One region of the Pseudarthrobacter sp. 10T415 genome, then DNA from elsewhere that is predicted to be linked to it. Evidence: riboswitches for the same ligand, from Rfam matches in the RefSeq annotation. Region 1 holds a riboswitch; each other region holds the start of a gene.

Region 1 (7,504 bases):
ACCGGCGCTGGTGCTGAAAGGCGGGGACATGAAAAGCAATGAACTCCTGCAGGATGCCTTCGTGCGCATCAGCGATGCCGTGGCGGAGACGCTCAAGGGCCTCGATGAAGAAGCCCTGCACCATCGCCCGGCCGGCACCGGCAACCCCATCGCCTGGCTTCTCTGGCACCTGGCCCGGGTGGAGGACGCACAGGTTGCCTCCGCTGCAGGCCTGGAGCAGGTGTGGACGCACGCGGGTTTCGCTGCCCGCTTCGGCCTCCCGCTGACGGACCGGGACACCGGCTACGGGCACACCAGCGGGCAGGTGGACTCTGTCCGCGCCACGGCAAGCCTGCTGGGGGACTACTACGGCGCGGTCCACCGGCAGACCATGCAAGTCCTCGGTGAACTGGCAGACCAAGACCTTGACCGGACCGTGGACACCAACTGGGACCCTCCGGTGACCCTCCGGTGACCCTCGGAGTCCGGCTTGTCAGTACCCTCGCCGACTGCCTGCAGCACGTGGGCCAGGCAGCCTACGCGAAAGGCCTGGTGGCCGCACGTCACGGCAGCGGCCGTGCGTGAACTGGTGGTCCTGGGCACAGCATCGCAGGTACCCACCCGTACCCGGAACCACAACGGGTACCTGCTCCGCTGGGACGGGGAGGGGCTGCTCTTCGATCCCGGCGAAGGGACACAGCGCCAGATGATCCACGCCGGAGTTTCGGCAACGCAGGTCACCAGGATCTGCCTCACCCACGTCCACGGCGACCACTGCTTCGGGCTCCCCGGCGTCCTGTCCAGAATGGTGCTGGACGGCGTCAACCACCCGGTCCACCTGCACTACCCGGCCTCCGGGGATGCTGTGGTGCGGGCGCTGGTCTCTGTCAGCACGCCCGGCCTGGACCTGAGGCTCCATCCCCACGGCGCCGCCGGTGAGGTGGCGGAAGGCCTCCACATCCGGCCGCTCAAGCACCGGATAGAGACCTACGGGTACCGCCTCACCGAGCCCGAGGGCTTTACGTTCCTGCCCCACCGCCTCGCGGCAGCGGGCATCGCCGGGCCGGACGTCGGCCGCCTCCTGCGCGAAGGTACCCTTGCCGGCGTCGGACTCGCCGATGTCAGCGTTCCGCGCCCCGGGCAGCGTTTCGCGTTCGTCATGGACACCGCACCGTGCGACGGTGCCGAAGACCTTGCCGACGGCGCCGACCTCCTGGTCGCCGAGTCCACCTTCAGCGACGACGACGGCGGGCTGGCGGAGGAATACCGCCACCTCACCGCCGGGCAGGCTGGCGATTTGGCGGGACAGGGGAGCGCGCGGACGCTGGTGCTCACGCACTTCTCGTCCCGGTACGGCAACGACGTCACCTTCCTGGCCCGGCAGGCGTCCGCCCGCGCCAAGGGTGCCACTGTGATCGCCGCCGACGACCTCCAGCGCATCCGCCTTCCGAACCGCCGCGGGGGGCCTGCAACGGCCGCCGCGGGGATAGGGTTAAAACCATGACCGCTGCTGCAGAATCGACTGTCGCCCTGGGTGGCCGCTTCGCCCGCGAACTCAACGAGCTGGCGGTGCCCTGGGAGGCGGAGGAAGCCCCGGACCCCAAACTCCTGGTACTCAACGGACCGCTCGCCGCGGAACTGGGGCTCGACCCGGCGTACCTGGGCTCGGAAGAGGGAGCGCGGTTCCTGCTGGGCAACCACGTCCCGGAAGGTGCCACGCCTGTGGCCCAGGCCTACGCCGGGCACCAGTTCGGCGGCTACTCGCCCCTCCTCGGTGACGGCCGCGCGCTGCTGCTGGGTGAGCTGGAGGATGCCCGCGGACGGGTGAAGGACCTCCACCTGAAAGGCTCCGGCCGCACGCCATTTGCCCGCGCCGGTGACGGCCGTGCCGTCGTCGGGCCCATGCTCCGCGAATACGTGGTCAGCGAGGCCATGCACGCCCTCGGCATCCCCACCACCCGCTCCCTCGCCGTCGTGGCTACCGGACGGCAGGTGCGCCGGGATGACATGCTTCCCGGCGCCGTGCTGGCCCGGGTGGCCGGCAGCCACCTTCGGGTGGGCAGTTTCCAGTATGCGCGGGCCACGGAAAACACCGAGCTCCTGCGCCGGCTGGCGGACCATGCCATCAGCCGCCACTATCCGGACGCCGCGGCGGAGGAGAACCCCTACCTCGCCCTGTACCGGGCCGTGGTGGCTTCGCAGGCCTCGCTCGTGGCGCAGTGGATGCTGGTGGGGTTCGTCCACGGTGTGATGAATACAGACAACATGACCATCTCCGGCGAAACGATCGATTACGGCCCCTGTGCCTTTATGGACGCGTTCAACCCGGCCGCCGTGTACAGCTCCATCGACGTCGGCGGCCGGTATGCGTACGCCAACCAGCCGGTCATGGCCGAATGGAACCTGGCCCGCCTCGCCGAAGCCATGCTGCCGCTCATCGACGAAGACCAAAAGGCGGCGGTTCCGGTGGCCGTGGAGGCGCTGGGCGGGTTCCGGCGGTATTACAGTGCGGCGTGGTTTGGCGGCATGGCCACCAAGCTGGGCCTGGCTGCGGGGAAGCCGGATACGGCGGCAGCCGAGGAGGTCTCTGACCTGGTGGACGGCGTCACCGGCATCCTCAAGGACGGCCCGGTGGACTACACGCTCTTCTTCAGGAACCTGGCCAAGGCCGCCCGGGGTGACAGCCGGCCTGTCCGCGGGATGGTCATGGACCTGGCTGCGTACGATGCCTGGGCCGAACGCTGGCAGAAGCTGGGGCCGGATGCCGGGCTGATGGACCGCACCAATCCCGCGTACATTCCGCGGAACCACCTCGTCGAAGAGGCGCTGGCCGCGGCTACCGGCGGGGACCTGGATCCACTGCACGGGCTGCTGGAAGCGGTGACGGCGCCGTACAGCGAACGCCCCGGCATGGAGCGGTACGCCGAGGGCGCCCCGGAGGACTTCGGGACGTACATGACCTTCTGCGGCACCTGAGCCTGAGTTTGGTTACGCAGTAAAAAGGGCGGCAGCCGGGATGTCCCGGCTACCGCCCTTTTTGCAGCTCTATGCGCTGGAAGCTACCTGCCCAGCAGGCTATGCGACCCGTACGTAGGAGGCTGCACCAACCCAGCTGACGGAGTGCACCTGGGTCTGGCTGCCGTTGACGCCGCCGCTGACCATCTGGCCGTCACCGGCGTACACGCCGACGTGGCCGGCGGAGATGACGAGGTCACCGGGGGCGGGGGTGCCCACCACGGTGCCGTACTGGAAGAACTGGCCGGGAGCCAGGTCTCCGACGGACTTGCCGACGGCGCGCAGGGCCTTCTCCACCATGGCGGTGCAGTCCTGGGTGACGCCGACCTGGCCGTAAGCGTTGGCGAGGATGGCAGCGCCGGTGCCCGAGCCGGTGGCCGCAGGCGTTGCCGAGGCGTAGCCGAGGTTCATGCCGGTGTTGGCGGGAGCGGTGCTTGCGGTCTGGACCGGTGCCGCTGCCGGAGCAACGGCCGGAGCGGCCGGTGCTGCGTAGCCGGCGCCGGGAATGGCAATCTGGTCACCGGGGTAGATGATCGAGGAAACGTCGAGGCCGTTGGCTGCCAGGACGTCGTTCAGGCCAACCCCGTAGGCGGACGCAATGGCGCCGAGGGTGTCACCGGAAGCAACCGTGTGGACGTTGCCGGCAGCGGCTGCAGGGGCAGCGGCTACGGGCGCGGCAGGAGCCGAGTATGCCTGGACGTTAGTGGTTTCGGTGCTGTCCGGGCCGGTCACGCCTGCATGTGCCGGAGCTCCGACGCCGAACGCAATGCCCGATGCTGCGGCTACTGCGAGTGCCGGGCGTCCAAAGGTCCGGGCCTGGGCCTTGGCCGTCACGGCCAAACCCTGCAGCGCGATGGAGCCGGCCGGAGTAGCGCGGTGACGGGCGGTGGTGAAATTTTTTGACACGGTTGATCGCCTCTCCCATGCCTGCGGGGTGAGCTGTCGGGTTCGGGCTGGAGATACCCGGCCGGTAACGCACTTCGTCAGGGACGGAAGGCGATATCGACTTAACCCCAAGGCTTCGGTGAAGCCGCGGAAACTTGGTTCCCCCGTCCCTGCCAGCTGGAAAGCGATTGAATCCCGGTTCAGCGGCAGGGCTCGGCAAGCTGAGGGGAATGTCCCGCTTGGGAGGGACACGTGTATGACCATAACCCGACGTTCACCCGATTGTCACATTTGGATAACATACGAGGCGGACCTCTCGGATGAAGCCATCGGCCGGATGGCGGCCCGGATCGCCGCGGTGACCTCGGATGATGCCCGGTGCCTAGCCGGTCTGGCAGGCCTGCGTAACAAAGTCATAAAGTTGTGCACGCAACGGCCCGCTGGCGGCGACTTTCAGGACGCCTTCCCGGGTCCCGACCGTAACGGTGAGGGGCAGCAGGGTGCCCACTTTGTCTTCCGCCACGGCGTGCGGATCGCACCGGGCGGGGCGCACCCGCAGGGCCAGGGCAGTGCCGGTTTCCCCCGTCCGGACCGTCACGTTCCGCGGCCACGGCTCAGCCCCGGACTCGGGCCCGGCCTCCGCCAGCAGGGGAGTGCCGCCCACGCTGTGCAGCGTGAGGGGCGGAGTCCCTCCGGGGGCCGTCGGCTGGGGGCTGATGCGAAGGAGGACGACGGCGGTGCGGCCGTCCGCCGCCACCTCAAGGTGCGGGTCCAGGGCCAGTCCGGCCACCTTCGCGGCGTCGGCGGCCAGGCAAAGCTCGCTGTTGTTGCGCGGCAGCACGCCGAAGGGATCCGGCGCCGGAAGGCTCAGGGCTGCCGGCTGCTGTCCGGCCGCAGCGAAGGAAACCGTGGCGCTGGCCTGCGGCGATGCCGTTGCCAGGTCGGCGCAGGTGGGGGGTGGAAGCTGTGCGGGCACGCTTTTGGGCTGGTGCGGCGGAAGCTCCAGGCTGCCCGCTTGTGGGGTCCACTCGATGTCCCCGTCGAACAGCGGGGAACTGACGCGCGCCAGGTCCACTGTGAGGAGACCGTCCGTGGTGTTGGTGAGCTGGAGCAGGATGGCGTGCTGCCCGTACTGGTCGCGGGACTGGTTTACCTCGATGGTGACCGGTCCGGGGGCGGCGGCAGCGGGGGACGCTGCAGGGGTGGGCTGCTGCGGGCTGCAGGCTGATACCGCCAGTACTGCCGCGGTCAGGAATGGCAGCACGCGGTCGCCGGTTTCCGGTCTTGCTGTCCGTGCGGAGGCGGGGCCGCGGCGGATTGCTGTGGTGCGTGGTGTGCTGGCGCCGGCCATGGGCACAGTCTAGGGCTGTGGCGAGGCTTCCGTCTCTGCTGGATAACAATCCACAGCTGTAAACCCTCAACCTGTGGTTGAGCCCGTAGGCTACGGGACTATGTCCCAGTTCGTTACCAAACTGAAGTCCGCGGTGCTCGGCGGACTTCTGGTGTTTACCCTGCTGGGCGCGGCCCTGGTTCCGGCGTCGGCCGCGGACCTCCCGCCGGAGGGATACCCCTCCTGGGAAGACGTCCGGCAGGCCAGGGAGTCTGAAGCGGGTACAGCGGCCGGGATCACCCGGCTCGGCAGCCTCCTCGCCGGTTTGCAGGCGGATGCAGAAACGCTTGGCGGCGCGGCCGTGACGGCTGCAGCGGAGTACGCCACTGCCGAAGCGGCACTCACCGCAGCCAACAGCCGGGTCGAAGCCCTGGCGGCGCAGTCCGCAGCAGCCAACGGGGAACTGCAGCAGCACCGCAGGGAGATCGGCGCCCTTGCCGTGCAGTCGTACAAGACGGGTTCAACCACGGCCGGATTCTTCATGGCCCTGGACGCCCTTGAGTCCGGCAGCGTCCACGGACTCAACATGGTGGAGCTGGTGGGCGCGAAGACGGCCGGCCTGGTGGACCGCGCGGCGTCCGCCGCGAAGGTGGCATCGTCCCTGGGTGAACAGGAGAAAGCTGCACGCTCCGAACGGGAAAACCTGGCCAAGGAGGCCGGGACCAGGCTTGCCGGGGCCAGATCGGCGCAGGACGCCGTAGCCCGCCACATCAGTGAAGAGCAGCAGCACGGCGGTGAACTCACTGCACAGCTGGCCTCACTCAAGGGAATAACCGCGGCCGTTGAGGGGGAGTTCCGGCAGGGCCAGGCCGCCCTCGCCGCTTATGAAGCCTCGCAGGCAGCCAAGCGGGCCGCCGCCCGGGAACAGGCCCAACGGGACTCGGACCGGGCAGCGAAAACCGCAGCAGACGCCCGCGTGGAGGTACCACCGCCCGCGGCCGCGGCGCCGCCGGGAGTTGCCGGTCCCGCGCCGGCGAACCCGGATCCGGTGAAGCCCGCTCCGGCGAACCCGGCCCCGGCGCCCCCGCCGCCGGCCCAGCCGGTGCCGCCGCCCGTCGTCGTACCCTCCGTTCCCGGTGGTGCCGTCAACGATCCTGCCGGAGCGAAGAGCTACGCCGCCGGACGCCTGGGCGCCTACGGCTGGGGCCAGGATCAGTTCCTGTGCCTGGCGCAGCTGTGGACCAAGGAGTCGAACTGGCAGACCACGGCCACCAACCCCTACTCGGGCGCCTACGGGATCCCCCAGGCCCTGCCGCCCGGGAAGTACGCGAGCGCCGGCAGTGACTGGCTGACCAGCTACCGGACCCAGGTTGAGTGGGGTCTGGGATACATCCGCGACAGGTACGGCTCGCCCTGCGGAGCCTGGAGCCACTCGATGGCGAACAACTGGTACTGACGCAGGACTAGGCTTTTCCCATGGCTGACTACGAACGCTTCCGGCTGCTGCTCGAAGAGGAGCGGCAGCTGAAACTGGCCCTGCTGCCGGCGTTGCGGGCGGACATCGCCGCCGCCAACTCCGCCCGCCAGGGAGCCAACGTGGATGACGAACACGATCCCGAGGGTGCCACCATCGCCTTCGAGCTGTCCCAGGCCTCGGCGCTGCTGAACCAGAGCTCGGCCGGCCTGGACCAGGTGGAAGCGGCCCTGGCCCGGATCGCCGCCGGAACGTATGGCAGCTGCGCCGTATGCGGCCGGCCCATCGCCGAAGGCAGGCTTGAGGCCCGGCCGTGGACGCCGTACTGCATCGACCACGCAGCCGCAGGGCGCTCGTGAGCACCGGTCCGGACGCCGTCGCCGAGGCGGCCGGTTTCATCGACCGCACGCTGCAGAACGAGGGCGCCTGGTACCGCGCGGACGACGTCGGCAGCAGGTTTGGCGGCACCCTCGGCTCCTACGGTTCCTCAGTGGGCGCCGTGCGCGGGACCATCCGCGACGCCCTCCGCAAGTTCAAGGAGCTGGACCACGATGCCGTGGTCCGGCTTGCCTCGGAACTGTGGGGCCAGCCGAAACCGGGCGCCCGGCCGGTCTTCGAACGCCGCCAGGCCGCGGTGGTGCTGCTCCAGTCGCGGGTGGCCCTGCTGCGGCACTCGGATCTGACCCGCGTTGAGGGATTCCTCCGCTCCGCGCATGCACCCGAACTTGCCGATCCGCTCGTCACCGACGTTCTGCGGCCGCTCCTGGAGAGGCTGGAGCACCGCAACCGGCAACGCGCTGAAACCGTGCTGGCCCGATGGG
Region 2 (7,504 bases), on a different contig from region 1:
CCGGGGAGGCGCCGTGAGTACCGTTCGGGACCGCGTGGACCGTTGGATCAAACCGTATGCCGCCTTGTGGCTGACCATGGCCGTGGGCGGAACCCTGATAGTCGCCATGGCGCTGCTGGGCGCCGAAGTGTATTCGGACGTGGTGGATGACGAAGGTCTGGCGAGCCTTGATATCCCCGCCCTGGACTACGCACAGTCACTGCGGAATCCCGGACTTGATGCGTTCGTCACGGGTTTCACCAACATTGGCGGCGGCATCGGCATGCCCATCCTCGCCACGCTCCTCACCGCGTGGCTGACCTTCCTCAGCAGGTCGTGGCGCCCGCTCCTCCTCGTTGGCGGCGCAGCTGCGGTTTCCACCGCGGCCACCACCCTGGGTAAGCGGCTGGTGGGCCGGACCCGGCCGGACCACTCCGAAGCTGTTCCGCCCTACGAAGACTCGCCGTCGTTTCCCAGCGGGCACACCCTCAACACCACGGTGGTGATCGGCGTGCTGGTGTACATCATCTGCCTGCAGTTCCAGGTCCTCAGCGTCCGCATCACGGCCATCACCGCGGGTACCGTCTTCATTGTTTCCATGGGCCTGAGCCGGGTTTTCCTGGGCCACCACTGGTTGACCGACGTCATTGCCGGCTGGACGCTGGGCCTGGCCTGGGTCGGGTTCGTCATCCTGGCCCACCGGATGTTCCATCTGATCCGGCGGAAGCAACATGCCGGGCCGGCGCCCACGTTTGAGCGTCCCGTGGTGCGCGATGTCGTAGCGGACGCCATGCACCACGACGGCGGCACGCACGGCCGCGGAACGGACCACGACGGCGGCACGCACGGCCGCGGAACGGACCACGACGGCGGCACGCACGGCCGCGGAACGGACCACGACGGCGGCACGCACCCCCGAGGGTAGGTTCACGACGCCGGGACGCACCCCGGCGGGCGGGTCACGCGCCAAGAGCCCAAGCCAGGAACTCCGGCAGGGACAGCGCCGGATGATAGTTTTGAGCAATGCGCACTCTCGTTGTGGACCACCCGCTGGTCGCCCATAAGCTCACTGTCCTCCGGGATAAGAACACCCCTTCGCCCGTGTTCCGGCAGCTGACCGAAGAGCTGGTGACACTGCTGGCGTACGAGGCCACGCGAGAGGTCCGCACCGAACCCGTCACTATCGAGACGCCGGTCAGCACCACTTTGGGCACGGCCTTCACCAAGCCCACGCCGTTGGTGGTCCCCATCCTGCGCGCCGGCCTCGGCATGCTGGAGGGTATGACCAAGCTGGTCCCCACCGCAGAAGTGGGTTTCCTGGGCATGGCCCGCGACGAGGAAACCCTGGATATCATCACCTATGCCGAGCGGCTGCCCGAGGACCTTACCGGCCGGCAGGTCTTCGTCCTGGACCCCATGCTTGCCACGGGCGGAACGCTGCGCGAGGCCATCAAGTTCCTGTTCAAGCGCGGGGCCTCGGACGTCACGTGCATCTGCCTCCTTGCGGCCCCGGAGGGCCTGGCCAAGCTGGAGGAGGAACTGGGCGAAGCGAACGTGCACATCGTCCTCGCCTCGATTGACGAGAAGCTGAACGAAAAGTCCTACATCGTTCCGGGCCTTGGGGATGCGGGAGACCGCCTGTACGGCATCGCCGGCTAACCGCATTGACCGGGCGGAAGGCCTTCCGCAATATGGGGTCCGGCCGTAGCCTGTGGCAATGGACTGGAAACTTGAACTCGTGTTTGTCCCGGTGTCCGATGTGGACCGCGCCAAGGATTTCTACGTTAACAAGGTTGGTTTCAACGCCGACTTCGACGAACGTCCGTCGGAGTCCATCCGCTTCGTGCAGCTGACCCCGCCTGGCTCAGCATGTTCCATCTGCATCGGTGAAGGCCTCACGGACGCTCCTCCGGGTACAGGCTCCAACCTCCAGCTGGTGGTCAGTGACATCCAGGCCGCCCACGACCACCTGAAGAACAACGGCGTGGACGTCAGCGATGTGGATGTCCAGGACTGGGGTCATTTCGTGTACTTCGCAGACCTCGACGGCAACCGCTGGGCCGTCCAGTACATCCCGGGACGGTAACGGCACGTCCCGGCCCCCGGACCACGACGCCTTCGCGGTATTTCGCCGCCACGGCGAAGCAGGTGCCGATCCGCTCGGCGGCCGGAGGGTCAACTCCAAAAACTGCTACCTCGCACGCATGGCTGCGGAGACGACGACGGCCGCCGCTGAACCGGGAAGGTTCGGCGGCGGCCGGTCGGAAGGCCTCAGCCAGTGAGGGTTTTTAGTACCAGTTGTGACCGAGGTGGAAGTTCAGGGCGCCACACGGGGACTGGTAGCGCTCCTTGATGTAGTTCAGGCCCCAGTTGATCTGGGTACGGTAGTTGGTCATGTAATCGGGGCCGGAGCTCGCCATCTTCTCGGCGGGCAGGGACTGGACGATGCCGTAGGCGCCGCTGCTGGCGTTGGTGGCGGTGGTGGTCCAGTCGGATTCCTTGGTCCACAGGGTGACCAGGCACTGCATCTGGTCCTGGGCCCACCCGTAGCTGGCCAGCTGGCCGGACGCGTAAGCCTGTGCGCCGGCCGGATCGTTGACGGCGACGACGGGGGCGGGCTCGGGAGCGGGAGCCGGAGCAGCCTCCGGTGCGGGGGCCGGGGCCGGTGCGGGCGCTGCGGCCGGGGCAGGTTCTGCCGCGGGTGCGGGGGCCGGTGCCGCTTCCTGGGGCTGAACCTTGAGCTCGGCGGGCGCCGACGCGGCCGGGTTCGAGCGGATTTCGCTCTTCTCGATGCTCATCTGGGAATCGGCGGCAGCGGGGGACTCTGAGCCGGTGGCCGCCACGCGGGACATGGCATCCGTGGCCTGGCCCGCGGCGCCTACGCCCACCAGCATCGCTGCGGACACTGCGAGGACCGCGGCGCGCTTGCCGAAGGAAGACTTCTTACGGGTTTCAGGCTGCGCGCTGTGGCTCGGAGCCGATTTTGGGCGCGGTTTTACCGTGAATTTAGACATGTTTAGTTCGCCTCTCACACCTGCGGAGTTAGCTGTCGGGTTCGGATGAGGGCATCCGGCCGCACGGCAAATACACGTGCTGGCTTAACCCCAAGGGCAGTACTGCGTTGCCCGGGACGTGGGTCCCCCGCCTCTGCCTCAGTTCAAGCGAAATCCGGGAAGTGGCAGAGCTTGGCGTCATCCGGATATGCGGCCCGAACGGGAACCGCACCATATCGACGGTACAGGAGAGCGGCGCTTAAGTCACATTTAGGTAACAGACATCACGACGACGGCGCGTCGCCTTGGCGAATTCAGGCTACAGTCGGGAGCCGGAGCGCGAACTCCGTCATCCCCGGCCGTGATGTGACCGTTACCCGGCCTCCGTGGGCTTCCACGATGGACTGGACGATGGACAGGCCCAGCCCGCTGGTGCCCTCTGCAACGGCCGCGCCGGCCTGGTCGCCGCTGCCCTTGCGGGCTGCGTCTGCGCGGGCGAAGCGTGAAAAGACGTGGTCCACGAAGTCCGCCGGTATGCCCCCGCCGTCGTCCGTGACCGTCACGACGGCGGCGCCGTCCGGAGCCGTGCCGACGCCGGCCACCACGGTGGTTCCGGCAGGGGTGTGTTTCCGGGCGTTGGACAGCAGGTTCATGAGCACCTGCCGCAGCTGCGCGCCGTCCCCGTTCACCAGCACCGGCTCCGCGGGAAGATCGAGCCGCCAGGTGTGGCTGGGGGCCATGACCTTTTCGTCGTTGACGCTTTCCACCACCAGCTGCGTCAGGTCCACCTCGGCCAGCTTGAGCGGCTGGCCCTCATCCAGCCGCGCCAGGAGCAGCAGGTCCTCCACCAGTGCCGTCATCCGCTCGGACTGGCTCTGTACCCGGGCCAGTGATTTCTGACCGTCGGGAGTGAAGTCCTCCGTCATCCGCATCAGCTCGGTGTAGCCGCGGATGGCGGTCAATGGGGTGCGGAGCTCATGCGAGGCGTCCGCCACGAACTGGCGCACCTTGGTTTCGCTCTTCTGCCGGGCTTCCAGGGCGCTGGCCACGTTGTCCAGCATGAGGTTCAGCGCATGCCCCACACTGCCCACTTCGGTGCCCGGGTTGGAGTTCGACGGCGGCACGCGGACGGCGAGCGCCACCTCGCCGGCGTCCAGGGGCAGTTCCGACACCCTGGTGGCAACCTCGGAGAGCTGTTCCAGCGGTTTCATGGTGCGGCGGATCAGCACCGTCCCCACCAGGCCGATCAGCAGCAGTCCGCCCAGCGAGACGAACACGAAGGTCCACACGAGGGACCTGAGGGTACTTTCCTTGGCGGCCAGGGGGAGTCCCGTGACCAGGATGTCACCGGAGCTTGTCTGGACCGCGATCAGCCGATAATCACCGCTGGACATCGAACGGTCCACGGGCCTTGAGTTGGCATCGAGCGCAAGGAGCGTCTCCTTGTCCTCTGTGGACAGGGGCTGGCGGGTGGTGTCCGAGGCGAGGAAGCCGCCGGAACTAACCTGGCTGTTGCGGATGCTCGCGTTGACGGTGCCGATTCTTTGGCCCCGGGCGTCCAGGGGATCCCGTCCGTTAAAGCCGCCAAAGGGCGGGCGGCCCGGGTTGTCGGCGAGGTTGGCGGCCTGGCTGAGCTGGTCATCAAGCTGCCGGGTCAGGAAGGCGTCCATCGATGCGTAGCTCACGATGCCAACGGCACCGCAGATGGCGATGAGCAGGGCCATGGCCAGGGCGATCAGGCGGGTACGCAGGTGCCAGGTTGCGGGCCTGAGCCAACTCCGGGTGTAGGAAGCGTCTGAAGGGGCCATGGCGAGCTAGTCCGCCGGCTTGATGACGTAACCGGCCCCGCGGACGGTGTGGATCATGGGCGGATGGACGGCGTCGATCTTCTTGCGCAGGTAGGAGATGTAGAGCTCGACGATGTTGGCCTGGCCGCCGAAGTCGTAGTCCCACACCCTGTCAAGGATCTGTGCCTTGCTGATGACCCGCTTGGGGTTTTCCATGAGGTAGCGGAGCAGTTCGAACTGGGTGGCCGTCAGCTGCACGTCATCCCCGGCGCGGGTGACTTCCCGGGTGTCGACGTTGAGCACCAGGTCGCCAACCACCAGTTCGGCAGTGTCCATGGCGGCGACGCCTGAACGCTGGACCAGCCGGTGCAGGCGGAGGATGACTTCCTCCATGCTGAACGGTTTGGTGACATAGTCGTCGCCGCCGGCGGCCAGGCCGACGATGCGGTCCTGGACTGCGTCCTTCGCGGTAAGGAAGAGGGCTGGCACCTCCGGCGCGAAGGCGCGGATCCTGCCCAGCAGCTCCACGCCGTCGAACCCCGGAAGCATGACGTCCAGCACCAGGACGTCAGGGCGGAAGTCCTTGGCCAGCTTCACCGCCTCGGGCCCGTCCGCTGCCACTGCCACGGACCACCCCGCCATCCGCAGGCCCATGCTCATCAGTTCTGAAAGGCTGGGTTCGTCATCCACCACCAGGGCGCGGATGGGGGAGCCGTCCGGGTGGGAGAGCTTGGGGAGGTTGTTGGTCATGGAGTGCGAGGTGGCCATGGGACAAGTCTCCGATCCTTGGATATAGGCGGGCTTTGGGCTTCCTGTGCCCCAGCTGTGAATCCCAGCCTAGCCAGCTGGGCGTCGCAGCGGGTGTGGCAGGGTCGGCGCCACGGGCAGCATGTCTCAGTCAGGAATGCCCCGCCGCACAGCCCGGACTCAGGAACGCGGCTGACGCTGATGGAACATCAGCAGAGGCGACCATTAGGTTCCCTTCCCGAGGAGCAATCAATGGACCAGCAGAACCTGCAGGGTTCCTCCTACGTGACCATGGCGTCCCAGACGGGCACCGTCACGGACGTTTCGTCGGACTCACTGACCGTCAAGAGCGAGGACGGGTTCCCGCGCACCTACGCCGTCGGAGCGGATGTGCAGGTATCAGAGGGCATGCGGCAACGGGGCAGCGGCAGTACGGGCAGCACCCTGGACATCTCGGAAGTCACTTCTGGATCAACCGTCCGCGTGACCGCGCTCAAGTCCTCGGACACCTACAAGGCCCAGACCATACTGCTTGCGACCGCGTCCGGTACGGCAGCAGCTCCGGGTGCGGGGACAACCACCAACTGACCGGCCGGCGCCATGTGAGACGCCGCCGCGGTGGCCTCGTTCAGGTAGTCGGGAGCCGAAAAGACCGCTAGCAGCCGTCAAGGAATTGGACAGTGAGGACCCTCCGGTGGGTGAATTCTATGTCAAGCGATTGAAATTCGGACTGATTCGATACAGATGGCATCCATCGAAGATAGTTCAGTAGGACGACGGTTCGGAGGTCCATCTTCGGATAACGGACGTTATTATTTGACCTTCCCAGAATCGTGATCTGTCGCACATTTCGCCGATTCGTCTCACGATGCGGACGATTCTGCCCATTGTTACTTGCAAGTTGCCATTGTTACGCTGCACACTTCCAATGTGAACAAGAACTCAACAGCACCTGCAGCCGCAGAATATTGGCCCGGCACATCAGCTGCTGCCGACATGCGCTGTTGTCGAATGCACGCCTGACCTTCTACACCCTTCGAAGTTCTTAGGCATTCGCCCCCAGCCCAGCGTCGGGCGCCCCTCCCCATTCGCAGTGCGGGGAAACCCAGCATTCGAGTGCCGCTATGGCGGCCATTCACATTGAGGTAAGCATTCCATGTCAGTTGCATCCGGATACGTCCACATCTCCGTCCGTAACGCCGCCAAGGCAGGGCAGCCGTCGGGCCTCCGCCCCGGTTTCGGCCCCCGCCCCTCGCTTGCTCCGACGTCAGGAAACAGCTTCCCGGCTCAGGGCTACGCACCGCAGGGCTACAACCCCAACTCTTACGGCCAGCTCCGCGCCGTGCAGCCCACGGAGACCGCGGCGCCCATCACCGCCCCCACCCCCGTGGTGGCCGGGCCCAACGCCGTCCGGCCGGTTCCGAATGAGAACGTGGCCCGCGGGTTTGTTCTCTACATGGGTATTGATGAGGAAACCGCTGCAGCTGCCGGCACCTCCATTGCCAAGCTTGCCCAGGAAATCCGCGCCTACGCCCAGTCCCTGGTGACCGGCGCCGAAAGCTACGCCGCCGTGGCGGTTGCCCCCGCCGGCACCCCCGGTTCCGCGCTCGACGTCGTCCGTTCCACCTTCGGCGACCCCACCGTCAACGCCCGGCAGCGCACCGAGGCACCCCGGCCCCAGCAGCCGCAGGAGCCCCGCCCCTCCGGCGTCCTGATCGACCTCGCCCGCCGCGAAGTCCACCTCGACGGCGAATCCCTCAACCTGACCTTCAAGGAGTTCGAACTCCTGAACTACCTGGTGGAAAACGGCACCCGCACCGTTGGCCGCGACGAACTGCTCGAAGGCCTGTGGCGCAACGCCGAAGAGGTCCCCAACGAGCGCACCATCGACGTCCACATCCGCCGCCTTCGCTCCAAGCTCGGCCGCCTGGCCAACACCGTCCGCACGGTCCGCGGACAGGGCTACCGGTTCTACGAGCACCCCGAGGTCGTCGTCTG
Region 3 (7,504 bases), on a different contig from region 1:
TCGGGCTGGCAGTGGTACGCCGTCATCACCCGCAACTCCCGCTCCAAGCTGGTGACGGTCAACGAACTGGGCCTGCTGCCCTCGGAGGATTCGATCCTGGCCCCGGAATGGGTGCCGTGGGCTGAGCGGGTGCGGCCCGAGGACGCCCGGGAAGAGGAGCACGAGCAGGAGCGCGCGGTTCCCGACGCCCAGGCTGCCGGAGAATCCGAAGCCGAACCGGAGACTGAAAAGGCAGAGCCTGTGCAGCAGGCCGGGTCCCCGGACGCTGCCCAGGCAGATGACGGGGAGGGCTAGCCAGCCCCCTCATGGTGGTCCCATCGAACCAACCAACAGCAAACGGCGCCGTCCGGGGTAAACCCGGGCGGCGCCGTCGTATGTTCTGTCGCCGGGCCTTGCCGACGGCGGGAGTTACTTGCGCAGCTCGCCCACCACGTAGTCAATGCTGGCCAGCAGGGCTGAAACGTCCTCGGGGTCGATGGCAACGAAGGTGGCGATACGCAGCTGGTTGCGGCCCAGCTTGCGGTAAGGCTCCGTGTCCACGATGCCGTTGGCGCGCAGGACCTTGGCTACCGCGGCGGCATCCACAGAGTCGTCGAAGTCGATGGTGGCAATGACGTTCGAGCGCTCGTCCGGGTTGATGACGAACGGCGTCGCGTACTCAGATGCCTCGGCCCAGGTGTAGATGCGGCCGGCGGAGTCGGCGGTGCGTCCCGCTGCGAAGTCCAGGCCGCCGTTGGAGTTCAACCACTGCACCTGCGCGTCCAGCGTTACCAGCGTGGACAGCGACGGGGTGTTGTAGGTCTGGTTCAGCTTCGAGTTGTCGATGGCGGTCTGCAGGTCCAGGAAATCCGGGATCCAGCGGTCGCCGGCTTTGATCCGTGCTGCGCGTTCGAGGGCGGCGGGGGAGAACAGGCCAAGCCACAGGCCGCCGTCGGAGGCGAAGTTCTTCTGCGGGGCGAAGTAGTAGACATCGCTCTCGGCCACATCGACGTCCAGGCCGCCGGCGGCGGAGGTCGCATCGACCAGTACCAGTGCGCCCTCATCGGCATCCGCTACGCGCTTTACCGGAGCGGCGACGCCGGTGGAGGTTTCGTTCTGCGGCCACGCGTAAACGTCGACGCCGGCCTCGGCCCGGGCTGCCGGGCGGGTGCCCGGGTCCGACGTAATGATGGAGGACGCATCCAGGAAAGGTGCCTTATTGGTGGCTGCGGCGAACTTCGACCCGAACTCACCAAAGGACAGGTGCTGGGCCTTCTTCTCCACGAGGCCGAAGGAGGCAACATCCCAGAACGCTGTGGAGCCGCCGACGCCGAGGACAACCTCGTAACCCTCGGGCGCGCGGAAGAACTGGCTGAGGCCCTCGCGGACCGAGCCCACGAGGTTCTTGACGGGGGCCTGCCGGTGGGACGTGCCCAGGATGGTCTTCGACGCCGCAGAGAGCGCATCGATCTGTTCCTGCCTGACCTTGGATGGCCCGGCTCCGAACCGTCCGTCCCGGGGCAGGAGGTCGGCGGGAATAGTGATGCTGGTTTCGCTCACGGGTGCTCCAATGTCGGCGGGGAGGTGGCTTTAGCCGGTCGGGCGGATAACGCCGCCCGACAGTCGGCAGTGACTGCAATACAGGCCTTTCCCATTCTGCCTGAACAGGCGTAGGCGCGGGAGCCGGAGCCGCTAAAGTCCAAACATTGAGACACGGGAACCTGGAGCCTGCAACTATTAGGACAAAGTCAAAATAGGCTAAGCTTGGCTCCGGACTATGTCGCGCCGCATGGCGGCGGGCCGTGTGGGACAACGCGGAACAACGCAGGGTATTGCGCTCGAGGAGCTGAGCTGGATGACGGATCTGATCGACACTACGGAGATGTACCTTCGGACCATCCTGGAGCTGGAGGAAGAGAACATCGTTGCCCTGAGGGCCCGTATTGCAGAGCGGTTGCGCCACTCGGGCCCTACCGTGTCCCAGACCATCGGCCGGATGGAGCGTGACGGCCTGGTGGTGGTGTCCGGCGACCGACACCTGGAGCTCACCGAGGTGGGCCGCAAACGTGCCACGGAGGTCATGCGCAAGCACCGCCTTGCGGAACGGCTCCTGGCTGATGTCATCGGCCTGGACTGGGCCTACGTCCACGACGAAGCGTGCCGCTGGGAGCATGTGATGAGTGAGCGCGTTGAGCGCCGGATCTACGAACTGCTCAACCACCCCACCGAATCGCCCTACGGAAACCCGATTCCCGGACTGGCCGCACTGGGTGGCCACCCGGACCTGTCCTTGTCCGACGGTGCGATCAGCCTTCTTGAGGCCATGAAGACGTACGGCACCGCCTCTGCCGTGACCATCAGCCGGTTGGCTGAACCCATCCAGGTGGAACCCGAACTCCTGTCCCAGCTCGACGAAGGCGGCATCCGCCCCGGAGCGGCGGTATCGCTGGAGCGTGTGGGGGACTACATTTCGGTCCGTGTTCCGGGCATTGAAGGCGCCCTGGAACTGCCTCCCGAAGTGGCTGCCCACGTATTCGTAGCCGTCAACTGACACCGTAAAAGCCCTGCTTTTACCCCGTGGGAGCTGGATCACGCAAAAATAACGGAATTGTTACTAAGGGACTTAAGCCCCTATAGTTGAACGAAAGCGTTGATACTTAAGCGTTACCTGATCTGGAGCCGAGCTCTGCCAGCGGATCAGGAGCACCAAGTCATAACTGGCAGAGGCGGGGGAACCACAACTGGCAGCGGGGGACTGCCTTGGGGTGAAGTCCGTCAGCAGCAAGCCTCTTCCAGTGAAGGAACCTTCCGGGGATTTCTCTGTGCCGCAGCTTGCTTACGGCGGACCGGGTCTGTGAACTCTCTGACCCGAATCCGACAGCTAACTTCGCAGGCTATCCAGAGAGGAACCCTTCTTGACCATGCAGACCCCCCGGGGCCGCCGCCGCGCGGCGGGCCCCGCTGCTACGCCGCGTGCTGTCGAAGCCGTCCAGGCTGCCGAGACCTCGCGCCCCCGCGATCTCCACCGTGACGCGCGCCGCCGTCGGGGTCCGTTCCGCCAGATAACGGAATTCGCCTCGGCCAGCGGTATCGGCCAGAAGGCCGGCATCGCGCTTGCCGCCACCGGCCTGGTGCTTACCGTTACCGTCCCCGTGACCAGTCCCGTCATGGCAACTGACGCCAGCGGAACCGGTGCCGTTGCCGCCTCATCTGTGACGCCACAGCCCGCGATTTCCGCGGAAGCAGGCGCCCAGATCGACTTCAGCCGCTCCGCCGTGGTCACCCAGGCGGACCCTGACGGCAAGCTCAAGCAGCTGCTCAGCGCCCAGTCCGCAGGATCGGTCTCCCGGGCTGCATCCGCCGGTACCCTGGGGGCCCCGCTGGCCACCATGACCACGGCGTCGCCGTTCGGCTACCGCGTCAGCCCCATCACCGGCGGCACCGGCGACTTTCACCGCGGGCAGGACTATGTTGCCCAGTGCGGTACCTCCGTGATGGCTGCCGCCACCGGAACCGTGACTTTTGTGGGCTGGCACCAGTACGGCGGCGGCAACAGGGTGGTGGTGGACCACGGCAACGGCCTGGAGACCACCTACAACCACCTGTCGTCGTTCAACGTGAAGGAGGGCCAAACCGTCTCCCGGGGCGACGTCATTGCCCTCAGCGGGACCACCGGCGCCTCCACGGGCTGCCACCTCCACTTTGAAGTCCAGGTCAACGGTGAGGTCGTCGACCCCACCGGCTGGCTCTAGCCAAATGATGGTGGACTCTCGAATGGCCGTGACCCGCCGTGACCTGAATGTGACATTCAAACAAAACTGCTGTACCGTCTAAATCGCGTCAACTTTTCCGAAGTTGACGCTCTTGAGTGGATTGCCTAACTCTGCCACCGCTCAAGGTCCGTTCGCATTTCATCGTCTGGCAGGGGCGGGGGAACCAATTTTGGCCTTCTTGTTTCGAAGGCCTTGGGGTTAAGTCACGAAAGCTTCCTTGGAAGCCGTGTGGCCGGGTGACTCCCATCCGAATCCGACAGCTCACCTCGCAGGCATTGGGAGAGGCTACCTTCGTGTCTTCACGCCATAATGCTGCGCGCCACCGTGCGCAAACGGTTCGTACCAACCCTTTGGGCGCCGTGTCCAAGGCTGTAAGTGCCAATGCCGGGACAGTGGGTCGCCAGGCTGCAGTAGTTGCAGCCGCTTCCGGCCTCGTCCTGGCTATGGGCCTGCCGGCCGTCGCGGACACCACCGCGGGCGTCTCGGCATCCACCGAGTCGGGTTCGGCCCAGACCGCCCTGGCTGTCACCGCGGCACCTACCGCCACTGTTTCCTTCGAGCGCCCGGTCATCAAGACCACTGCTGCTCCGAAGCCGGAGCCGGTACTCACCCAGTCCACTGCGTCAGCAGCACGGGATGCCGGCAACGCCGTCACCGCAGCCGCTGGCTCAACCGAAGCTGCTTCCGAGAAGCTCGCGGAAACAGTTTCCTCCGCTGCCACCTCGGGCATCGCGGCCATCGCGTACACCGGCATTGGCCACCCGTACGTGTGGGGCGGCACCAGCCCCAACGGCTGGGACTGCTCCGGATTCACCCAGTGGGTCTACGCCCAGGCCGGCATCAGCATCCCGCGCGTCAATGCCTGGAACGCCATGAAGCCCACCTCCACCCCCCAGCCTGGCGATCTCGTCATGCAGAACGGCGGCGCACACGTTGGCATCTACGTCGGCAACGGCATGATGATCAGCGCGCTCAACCCGTCCCAGGGCACCCTTCTTCACGCGGTTGCCGCCACGGGAACCTCCTCGTTCTACACCATGAACTAGTTTCTGGGGCCCCAGGCCCCAGAAACTTTTTCTTTGCCCCCGCTTTTCGCTAAATCACACATCCCCGTTCGGGACGCGCCGACGTACCCCCAAGATGCCGGCGCGTCCAAAACCCCCGTGTTGCCTACAGGCCCGGGGATAACGAAAGAGAGAACTGATGACGACTCGTGCTACCGCACGGCATCGCGCCGAAGTCACCAAGACCAACTCAATCGCCATTATCGCCAAGGCTGTTGGCGGCAACGCCGGCGGCGTTGGGCGCCAGGCAGCGGTTATCGCCGCAGCCTCGGGCCTGGTCCTGACCAGCGGCATCGCCGCAAACGCAGCTGACACCAACGTCCAGCGCGACTCCGCTCCTGCATCCGCTTTTGAAGTTGGAACAGCTGTGGAAGCCCCGATCTCCGCGGCTTCCACCATCAACATCTCCTTCGAGAAGCCGGCCGTCAGTACCAGCCCGGCTCCGGTGGTTGAGGCAGAGCCCGAGGTTGAGGTCCAGGAAGCCGCTCCGGCTGCCCAGACACCCGCAACGCAGACCGCTGCAGCGCCGAAGGTCACCGCTACCGTCACGGCGCAGCCCGCATCTGCTCCCCAGGCATCTGCCAGCGGCAAGGGCGCAGCAATCCTGTCCGCAGCGTACGCCCAGCTCGGCGTCAACCAGGACTGCACCATGCTCGTCACCAACTCGCTGGCTGCCGTGGGCATCAACTTCCACGACTGGCCCGCTGGCTACCTCTCCCTGGGCCGCACCGTGAGCGCTGCCGAGGCCCAGCCCGGCGACCTGATCTACTACGCCGACGGCGGCGCCGGCATGGCCCACATCGCTGTTTACGCCGGCAACGGCCAGGCAGTGCACGGCGGCTACAACGGCAACCAGACCGTGGTCTTCAGCGCAAACGTCGGTTCCGGACCGGTCTTCATCCGCGTCAACTGATTCCCCCCGACAGGGCCGGTACGGCCGCCCTTCGGATAAAAGGACCCCTGCCCACGCGGCAGGGGTCCTTTGCCGTTAACGGGCGGTGCGCTCCGGACGCCCTTCCCTGACGATACTTGTGTGCCGTGATTAGCTGATCCTGCATTTCTTTGTTTACTCTTGTGGTGTCGATCCATAGCCCGGACATGCCGAGGGCAGCCGGCCCTCGTGCCCCTGACGGGTGCGGCCGTGAAGAGGTACGTGCATGCGCACTCTCGTTCTGAATGCTGGATATGAACCGCTGGCGGTTATTACTTTCCGCCGGGCGCTGGTGCTTGTGCTCACGGGCAAGGCAAGCGTGGTAGCGGAGGGCGATGATCCCGTGGTGGGTCCGCAGGAAATCCTGGGCCGCCCCTCCGTGATTCTCCTCAACCGTTACATCCGGCCCAGATACAACCATGCCACCGCCGTCAGCCGGCGCGGCGTCCTGAGGCGGGATGGGCACAAGTGTGCGTACTGCGGAAAAGCGGCGCACACGATCGACCATGTGCACCCCAAGTCCCGCGGAGGGGCGGACACCTGGGAGAACCTGGTGGCTGCCTGCCTGCGCTGCAACAACGTCAAAGGCGACCACACACCCGCCGAGATGGGCTGGAAGCTGCGGTTCGAGCCAGCGCCTCCGCACGGCACCATCTGGCAGATCAAGGAATTGGAAAAGCCCACGCCGGCGTGGGACCCGTTCCTCCTGCCGGAGCGGGCAGCCTGACCTTCGCTGACTGCCTGACGCGGGCCGACTAATTGACCTGGGCTGCCCGGTCGACCTGCGCTGACGGGCTGGTGGTCCTGGCGGTGTTGCCTGCGCTGGCCGCCGGGCCTGGGCTGTGGTGGCCGCCTCACCTATTGAGTGCCTGGACTGTCATGACGGCGCCCGGCACTGGCTACGCTTGAACCATGCAAGACGACGTGCCGGCCTTTGATGCCCTCATCCTGGCGGGAGGCCGGTCCTCGCGGCTGGGAGGAGTCCCGAAACAGGGACTGCTGTTTCGCGGAACCACCCTTCTGGAACGCGTCCTTGCGGCAGCTGAAGGAGCCCGGGCCACCGTAATTGTCGGTCCGGACCCCGGCCCGTTGCCCCCCGGAGTGCTCACGTGCCGCGAAGAGCCGGAGTTCGCCGGGCCCGCAGCGGCTATTGCCACCGGACTGGACGTCCTGGACCGGGCGGGGGCGGGTGCTCCGCACACCCTCGTCCTGGCCTGTGACATGCCATTGGTCTCCGGGGCTGTGCGTGCCCTTCTGGATGAGTTGTCCATGGGGCAGGGAGCGGGGACTTACATGGCCTGTACCGAGGATGAACACGGCGCAGGGAGGATGCAGCCGCTGGCCGGACTTTATAGCACAGACATGCTAAAAAAGTCCGCCCGGGAATTGGCCTCGAACGGCCGGTTGGTCAACGGATCAGTCCGGTCACTCCTTGCTAGTCTGGACGTGCAGCTTGTCGCCGTTCCGGCCGCTTACACGGCAGATGTGGATACGTGGGACGATGCCGCCGCACTGGGGATTGCCGCCGGCAGCCCGGACGTGGAGGACGGGGCCGGGCGCGGCCGCAGTTAACTTGGGAGGCACGTGGTGAAGAGCCAGGACGAAACACTGGAGGAATGGTGCAGGTCGCTGCTCCAGGCCTACGAGCTTGAGGATGTCCAGGTGGACATCAATGCCATCCTTTCCCTTGCCGGCGTCGCGGCGCATTCCGTGGTCCGTCCCGCCGCCCCGCTGACCACCTTCATTGCCGGATTCGC

The links. Region 1 has a riboswitch for cyclic di-AMP ahead of AC1DBN_RS00695 (C40 family peptidase). Riboswitches for the same ligand answer to the same signal wherever they lie in the genome.
Region 2: linked by a shared signal. The riboswitch ahead of AC1DBN_RS17895 (aggregation-promoting factor C-terminal-like domain-containing protein) and the one ahead of AC1DBN_RS00695 (C40 family peptidase) in region 1 are both predicted to bind cyclic di-AMP.
Region 3: linked by a shared signal. The riboswitch ahead of AC1DBN_RS15730 (M23 family metallopeptidase) and the one ahead of AC1DBN_RS00695 (C40 family peptidase) in region 1 are both predicted to bind cyclic di-AMP.

What each region holds. Positions count from the first base shown of each region.
Region 1 is NZ_JBFTHJ010000001.1:141,444-148,947, forward strand. It holds partial or broken gene AC1DBN_RS00680 (mycothiol transferase) at 29-564, shown strand; gene AC1DBN_RS00685 (ribonuclease Z) at 557-1,483, shown strand; gene AC1DBN_RS00690 (protein adenylyltransferase SelO) at 1,480-2,955, shown strand; gene AC1DBN_RS00695 (C40 family peptidase) at 3,055-3,900, opposite strand; cyclic di-AMP (ydaO/yuaA leader) riboswitch at 3,904-4,076, opposite strand; gene AC1DBN_RS00700 (hypothetical protein) at 4,262-5,230, opposite strand; gene AC1DBN_RS00705 (aggregation-promoting factor C-terminal-like domain-containing protein) at 5,331-6,665, shown strand; gene AC1DBN_RS00710 (TraR/DksA family transcriptional regulator) at 6,686-7,042, shown strand; gene AC1DBN_RS00715 (DNA alkylation repair protein) at 7,039-7,504, shown strand, end outside.
Region 2 is NZ_JBFTHJ010000017.1:74,592-82,095, reverse strand. It holds gene AC1DBN_RS17910 (phosphatase PAP2 family protein) at 14-904, shown strand; gene upp (uracil phosphoribosyltransferase) at 1,003-1,638, shown strand; gene AC1DBN_RS17900 (VOC family protein) at 1,697-2,065, shown strand; gene AC1DBN_RS17895 (aggregation-promoting factor C-terminal-like domain-containing protein) at 2,268-2,993, opposite strand; cyclic di-AMP (ydaO/yuaA leader) riboswitch at 2,997-3,153, opposite strand; gene AC1DBN_RS17890 (sensor histidine kinase) at 3,287-4,780, opposite strand; gene AC1DBN_RS17885 (response regulator transcription factor) at 4,787-5,527, opposite strand; gene AC1DBN_RS17880 (hypothetical protein) at 5,759-6,094, shown strand; gene AC1DBN_RS17875 (winged helix-turn-helix domain-containing protein) at 6,663-7,504, shown strand, end outside.
Region 3 is NZ_JBFTHJ010000013.1:25,147-32,650, forward strand. It holds gene AC1DBN_RS15715 (DUF3027 domain-containing protein) at 1-294, shown strand, start outside; gene serC (phosphoserine transaminase) at 409-1,539, opposite strand; gene AC1DBN_RS15725 (iron-dependent transcriptional repressor DtxR) at 1,835-2,530, shown strand; cyclic di-AMP (ydaO/yuaA leader) riboswitch at 2,672-2,890, shown strand; gene AC1DBN_RS15730 (M23 family metallopeptidase) at 2,901-3,731, shown strand; cyclic di-AMP (ydaO/yuaA leader) riboswitch at 3,860-4,041, shown strand; gene AC1DBN_RS15735 (C40 family peptidase) at 4,112-4,798, shown strand; gene AC1DBN_RS15740 (NlpC/P60 family protein) at 4,956-5,729, shown strand; gene AC1DBN_RS15745 (HNH endonuclease) at 5,974-6,474, shown strand; gene mobA (molybdenum cofactor guanylyltransferase) at 6,660-7,319, shown strand; gene AC1DBN_RS15755 (DUF6457 domain-containing protein) at 7,332-7,504, shown strand, end outside.